Regions from separate parts of the Phocaeicola dorei genome, predicted to be linked through region 2. Evidence: riboswitches for the same ligand, from Rfam matches in the RefSeq annotation. Region 2 holds a riboswitch; each other region holds the start of a gene.
What was found. Region 2 has a riboswitch for cobalamin ahead of nrdD (anaerobic ribonucleoside-triphosphate reductase). Riboswitches for the same ligand answer to the same signal wherever they lie in the genome.
Positions count from the first base shown of each region.

Region 1: linked by a shared signal. The riboswitch ahead of GKD17_RS03990 (TonB-dependent receptor plug domain-containing protein) and the one ahead of nrdD (anaerobic ribonucleoside-triphosphate reductase) in region 2 are both predicted to bind cobalamin.
Region 3: linked by a shared signal. The riboswitch ahead of GKD17_RS01995 (anaerobic ribonucleoside triphosphate reductase) and the one ahead of nrdD (anaerobic ribonucleoside-triphosphate reductase) in region 2 are both predicted to bind cobalamin.

Region 1 is NZ_CP046176.1:1,035,644-1,037,911, forward strand. Features, by position in the region: gene GKD17_RS03990 (TonB-dependent receptor plug domain-containing protein) at 1-911, opposite strand, end outside; cobalamin riboswitch at 977-1,204, opposite strand; gene GKD17_RS03995 (alpha/beta hydrolase) at 1,468-2,268, shown strand, end outside.
Region 2 is NZ_CP046176.1:2,574,060-2,576,327, forward strand. Features, by position in the region: gene accC (acetyl-CoA carboxylase biotin carboxylase subunit) at 1-584, opposite strand, end outside; gene GKD17_RS10765 (cysteine-rich CWC family protein) at 550-801, opposite strand; cobalamin riboswitch at 866-1,071, opposite strand; cobalamin riboswitch at 1,164-1,382, shown strand; gene nrdD (anaerobic ribonucleoside-triphosphate reductase) at 1,513-2,268, shown strand, end outside.
Region 3 is NZ_CP046176.1:477,215-479,482, forward strand. Features, by position in the region: gene GKD17_RS01995 (anaerobic ribonucleoside triphosphate reductase) at 1-1,090, opposite strand, end outside; cobalamin riboswitch at 1,121-1,303, opposite strand; gene trhA (PAQR family membrane homeostasis protein TrhA) at 1,385-2,020, opposite strand; gene GKD17_RS02005 (CCA tRNA nucleotidyltransferase) at 2,025-2,268, opposite strand, start outside.

The sequences.
Region 1 (2,268 bases), 1.5 Mb from region 2:
TCCCAATAAGTACGGTAATGTACTTGTGAAAAGAAATTTCGTTCGCGTAACTTCTCACGGCTTTTCGCGTTGTAAAGAATGACTGCACCGGGTAATTGCTGATTTGTATCGTAATAATAAATCTTTCCGTTCAGTGTGCTTCTGTTATTAGGGCTGATGTAAAGATTCAGTTCTCCTCTGTAGGTTTGAATGTTGTTGTTATAGCGTTTTTCTTTGGAAACATAATCTCCGTTGACTAAAGTGAAAGGATATAGGTTATCTGCCCTCATAAATTCACCAGTGGTAGATGCTGAAATCTTTTCGTTAAACTTTTGTTCGTAGCGGATAAGGGGATTAATCATCCCGAAAGAACCTGTCTTTATCTGTCCCGTCAAGTGATTTTTTTTGTTTGAAAAATCCGGGGATATGCTTTGTAATTTTAAGGCGGCAGCAGAAGCAACTGTACGTGCCGGTACAAAAATATCTTCATTGTCCCCAATGGTCAGTGAAATTTGCTGGATATTGTCAATAGAGAAACGAGACAAGTCTATTTGTCCGCTTTGACAATCACTGAGTGTAACCCCGTCATAAACTACGGCTGTATGTTTGGCTCCTAAACTCCGAACGGAGATAGTTTTCATTCCTCCTGCACCCCCATAATCCTTTATGTTGACTCCTGAGAAGCGACGTAAAGCATCAGCAATATCCGTAATGCCTTGTTGTTGCAATTGCTTCTTGTCGAGTTGTTGGAAGGGACTGCTACTTTTAACCTGTTGCTTGGTACGTTCAGCCGTAACCGTAACTTCGTCTATTTTATGCACTTTCCCGGTAATGGAATCTCCTTTCTCCTGTGCCTGTATTTCAAGCGGCAATAGGATAAAGCTGCAAAGCAGACAAAGCCATAGCTTATAAGCCTGGTTATTTCCTTTCATTTAAAAAAACATATTAATGAATAAATACCGCATTCTTACCGCTGCTCTTTCCTCGAAAGCGACGGTCGATGACTTTACGTTTTGCAGGTCTTCTGACTTACTCCTGTTTACTTGCCTTCCCACCTTAATTATATATACAGGCAGTGGCGTGAGTGGATAAATAAACCTATCCCCTTATAGGGGTAGATGGAGCTTACAGCAGCGGGACTGTTCAGGACTTGCACCTGATTCCCTTTTCATCCGCTTCCTCGCATCAGTCGGAGGTACGCGGAACAAAACGTGGCAAAGATAGTTTGTTTGGATGAATAAGAAAAGGGAAATGATAAAAAATCCTTTTTTGAAATTAGTTGCAGATTTATTTCTTTCCCAGCAAAAGTAGGCGTGTGTAACGGTTCTTTTTTAGTGGCAAAACTAGTTGATTCTATCCATGTTGAAGATAAAATGAAATAGTATTGAATAAAATAAAACTGATGCTTAACAACATTCAAATATTGATTCGCTTTATTCAATATAATCACTATATTTGTTAAATGAATAATCTTAAAATACGTAATAGATGAAACATTTGAATTTTATTTTAGCCGGTTTATTTTTCCTGTGCGGTCTTTGTTGTCGGGCACAGGTGCTTCCTTTGGAAGAAAATGTGGTGTTGAACACCAAGGAAGGACAAATCAAAGGAAAACTGCTTTTGCCCGGTGGGGTGAAAACCTGTCCGGTGGTGCTTATTATAGCCGGATCCGGACCTACGGATATGGATGGTAATTCAGCCATTGGCAATTTGAGGAATAATTCGTTGAAGTTCCTGGCAGAAGGCTTGGCGGCAAACGGCATCGCTTCCTTGCGCTTTGACAAGCGGGGGATAGGAACCAGTGCGTCGGCTGGTAAGGAGGAAGCGAAACTTCGTTTTGAAGATTATGTGAACGATGTAACTGGCTGGATTGATTACCTGTCGAAAGAGAAACGTTTTACGACGATCACGGTGGCAGGACATAGCGAAGGGGCGCTGATTGGAATGTTGGCCTGTCAGAACCGGCCGAAGGTGAAAGGCTATATCTCGATTGCCGGTGCGGGTCGTCCTGCCTACGAGATTATAGAGGCGCAAGTGACCGCTCAACAGAATCCGGAAGCGGTGCGGAAAGAGGTGGCATCCATTAACGGGTCTTTGAAAAACGGCAAGGAAGTGAGTGACGTGCCGGCTTATCTGCAATCATTGTATCGGGCTTCTGTCCAGCCTTATTTGATTTCCTGGTTCAAGTATAATCCCCGGACGGTGATTGCTTCCGTCAAAGTGCCGGTTCTCATTGTTCAGGGTAAAAATGATATTCAGGTATCGGTGGAGGATGCCGAATTTCTGAAA
Region 2 (2,268 bases):
TCATCCCCGAAAGAAGACATGGACTCGGAACGGGCGGTGTTATATGCCTCCACCACTTCGTCTTCACTGTGTATCAGCCTCATCCCTTTACCGCCGCCTCCCATAGAAGCCTTCAGCATGACAGGATAGCCTATTGCATTACAGATACGTACCGCCTCTTCGGCACTTTGCAACGGTTGTTCCGTACCGGGGACCACGGGAACGCCTGCGGCAATCATACGCTTACGGGCGGCAATCTTGTCACCCATCGCTTCCATCGTCTCGGCGGAAGGGCTGATAAAGATGATCCCCTCCTCTTTGCATCGGCGGGCAAAATCAGCATTCTCGGACAAAAAACCATAACCGGGATGAATGGCATCGGCTTTGCATCGTTTGGCAGTCTCTATTACTTTTTCTATATTTAAATAGCTTTCCCTGGCTATAGCAGGACCTATAAGATAGGCCTCGTCAGCATACATCACATGATGAGAAGTGCGGTCGGCTTCTGAAAAGACAGCAACGGTCCGTATGCCCATTTCTCGGCAGGAACGCATTACACGTAAGGCTATTTCACCTCTGTTTGCAATCAATACTTTCTTTATCATTTTTCTTCTTATTATAACGGGGGTTAATTTCGCAGGCATAGAAACTGTCCTTGACGGCTTTCAGGCAGTCATGGCACAGGCAATCGGAATAATTCTCCATTAAATAGGTGCGTTGCAGAGCATCCAGTCGGACAGTTGCGCAATGACACGATAAAATATCATTGTGCATACAATCAAATGTTGCACCACAACGTGGACATACCTTTTTCATAGGCATTCCTCCCGTAAATTTTTTATTTTCTTATTTTCTTTCGTACTGCTTTCCTAATCCCACGAGTAAAAACAGCCTTTAATGAATGGCAGGTCTTCTGACTGACTCCTTATCTTGAAGCCTTCCCGATGTGAGGATTGTCACATCAGTGGCAAAGGTATTTTTCAAGATTCCAGCAGAGCTTCACAGCAGCGGGACTGTCCGGGATTTGCACCCGATTCCCTTTTAATCCGAATAGCAGATAGACTATCCGAAACCAATTCGGGGCAAAGATAATGGATTTTATAATTAAACGAAGCGGAAAAGATGAAAAAAGTGTTGCTTGAAGTTTTTTTTCTTTTTCCAGTTGTTTTATTGATTTAATTCCTAACTTTGTCAGTAATATCGGTTTCCGGATTAGCCGTTGGCGCGAAACGGAATTAAAAGGGAATCCTGTGCAAATCAGGAACTATCCCCGTAGCTGTAAGTTTTATCCTCCCATAGTGTGGGGAAGTGTTGTGACATTCTTAGCCACTGGTTATTGTGAAAACCGGGAAGGCGTTACAACGGAAACAAGTCAGAAGACCTGCCGTTATTGTTTATATCATTCATGGCTTTCGGGTGAAAGGCGATAGAACGAATCATACTGATCCTTTTTATTACTGGTTTCCATGAATTGTCGTGTGTGAAAGACTTATATTGAATAATGTGTGTTTTGTATAACCTTAATTTATAAGTATGATTAATTCAGAGGTATTTATTATTAAGAGAGATGGTAAAAAAGAAACTTTCTCTCTTGATAAAATTAAAAATGCAATAGCCAAAGCATTTTTGTCAGTAGGAAGTTTTGCTACCCAGGATGTGATTACTACTGTATTGAGTCGCGTTAGTGTCAGTGATGGAATGAATGTGGAAGAAATCCAGAATCAGGTGGAGGTGGCCCTGATGGCTGAACATTATTACAGTGTTGCCAAGGCGTATATGCTGTATCGTCAGAAACATTTGGAGGATCGTGAGGTGAGAGATAAACTGAAGTTTTTGCTTGACTATTGTGACGCTTCCAATCCGGCAACCGGCAGTAAATATGATGCGAATGCCAATGTGGAGAATAAGAATATTGCTACGCTGATAGGAGAGTTACCCAAATCAAATTTTATTCGTCTCAACCGTCGTCTGTTGACTGACCGTTTGAAAGACATGTATGGAAAGGAATTGTCCGATCGTTATTTGGAACTTCTGAATCATCATTTTATTTATAAAAATGATGAAACTAATCTGGCTAATTATTGTGCCAGCATTACTATGTATCCTTGGTTGAATAATGGTACGATAGCAGTGGGAGGGAACTCTACGGCTCCTACTAACTTGAAATCTTTTTGTGGTGGATTTGTCAATATGGTTTTTATTGTATCCAGTATGTTAAGTGGTGCCTGTGCTACTCCAGAGTTTTTGATGTATATGAATTATTTCATTGGTTTGGAATATGGGCAGGAA
Region 3 (2,268 bases), 2.1 Mb from region 2:
CCATGGCTTTCTTATAGTCCTCTTCGGAATAAGATACTCCGTCTTTAACCTTGAATATCTGTATGGGGAAGACTGGTACTTCGCCACGGGTACCCAGGCCTTCGATGGTAGCTTTCAGCAGTTCCTCTATGACCATGCGGCCTTCGGGAGAAGTGTCTGTTCCATAATTGATGGAACTGAATACGACTTGATTTCCCCCTCGCGAATGCATGGTGTTCAGGTTGTGGATGAATCCTTCCATTGCCTGATGTGTATCTTTGCGCGTCATGGCGTATGCTTTCTCTTCAATTTTCTTGAGAGCCTCTGTTCCGGGTTCTTTTCCTTCTACTTCTATATAAAACTCGGTTAAAGTTTTCAGATGTTTGCGAAATGTCTTCCGTACCCCTTCCGCCATAAAGAAGTCGAAGGCGGGGATAGCCTGTCCGCCATGTTGCTCGTTCTGGTTTGTCTGGAATATGATGGTGGCCAGAGTGGCATAACTTTGAATGGACTGTGGAGTACGGATACTTCCGTTTTTAGTGCGGAAGCCGCGTTCGAACAAGTCATCCAGGTCATATTGGATACAAGTGGTAGTCTTGGTGGGATAGTAATCCAAATCATGTATATGTATGTCGCCCAACTGATGCGCTTCGGCATATTTTTTAGGCAACAAATATTTATAGGTATAGTCTTTAGTAACTTCCGAGGCAAAAGTCATCATCTGTCCGGCGGGAGTATGGCTGGACATGTTGGCATTACTCAGGTTGACATCATTTTTGTCGATGGCTACAATGCCGTCCATGATGTGCTTCATTTGCGTTTTACGGTCGCGTTCCGTATTCCGCCATTCGCGATAAATAATGTATTTCTTAGCCACTTCGGGACGTACTTTCATCAGTTCCTTTTCTACCAGATCCTGAATCTCTTCCACACTGATGGTTGGAGATACAAAATTGCTGATAACCCGCATGGTAATTTCAGCAATCAGTTTGTCTTCATTGTCAATTCCGGAGGCATGGAATGCCTTGCCGATTGCATTTTTAATTTTACTGATGGAAAAGTCTTCCCGCTTTCCATCACGCTTAATAATACAAATCTCAGCGTAATTCATTGTTGGAAAAATTAATTGTTAATTTAAAAAACTTGGCTGTCCTTCCAGGCAGGTTTTCTGACTTATCTCTCCCTTAAAACGCCTTCCCGCAAATAGTTTTGTAGTGGCATATTGTTTCAGTTCAACGAGAATTACAGCAGCGGGTACTGTTGCTGATTTTCACGGCATTCCCTCTTAGAAGGGGTTAACTTCACCTTGTCGGACGGCTACAAAGGTATAACATTTTGGGAAACTTTCTGTTTAAAAAATAAATAAAAGTTTTCCAAAACGGATAACTTATTGAAGATGGGAGGGTTATAAAATGTACCACAATGCCATCATATGGCAGATTGTTCCTCCTAATACAAACAGATGGAAAACAGAGTGCATATAGGGCAATTGGGGGAAGGAATAAAAGACAGCTCCGGTGATGTAAGACACTCCTTCGCCGATTAACCAATAAATAAAAACAGGAGGTACATGTTGGCAGAGCGGCTTGAAACCTACAAAAATGCTGCATCCCATGGCTATATAGCAAATTGTTTCCAGGTTGCTATGTTCTTTCAGGTTACAAAAACATAGAATGATCCCGGCGAGGGCGCATAGCCATACGAAACTAAGAATTCCCCATCCCCAATAATCTGCTTCCCGCAAGGCTATCAGCATGATGGGGGAATAGCTTCCTGCGATATGCAGATAAATCGAAGCATGATCGAATTTGCGCAACACTTCGCGGTGAGGAGATGGTTTGCTGGCATGATACCAGGTGGAGCTGATATAGGAAGACAGCATACCGAATAGATAGAGCCACATGCCACCTGTTGCCCACGGATTGCCACTTTTCATGGCAGTAAGCAACAGATAACCGCCGCCGGCGATACCTATCAGGATACCAACACCATGTGACAGGGTATTGGCCCACTCTTCTCCTTTGGTATAGTGTATGGTCAATTTCTTATAAGTTTTTGGGTGTTAATCCCATGCTTTTTGCTTTCTTCAACATGTGTTCTAAAGCAGCATCATGTTCATTAGGGATGATTCCATCCAGTATGGCATCCTTGATAGAACTTTTCAGACTGCCTATTTCACGGCAGGGCTGCAGGTCGAATATCCGCATAATTTCTTCTCCGTCTACCGGAGGTTGGAAATTGCGTATCCAGTCTTTTTCTTCCAGGTCTTTCAGTTTCTGGCGTACCAGT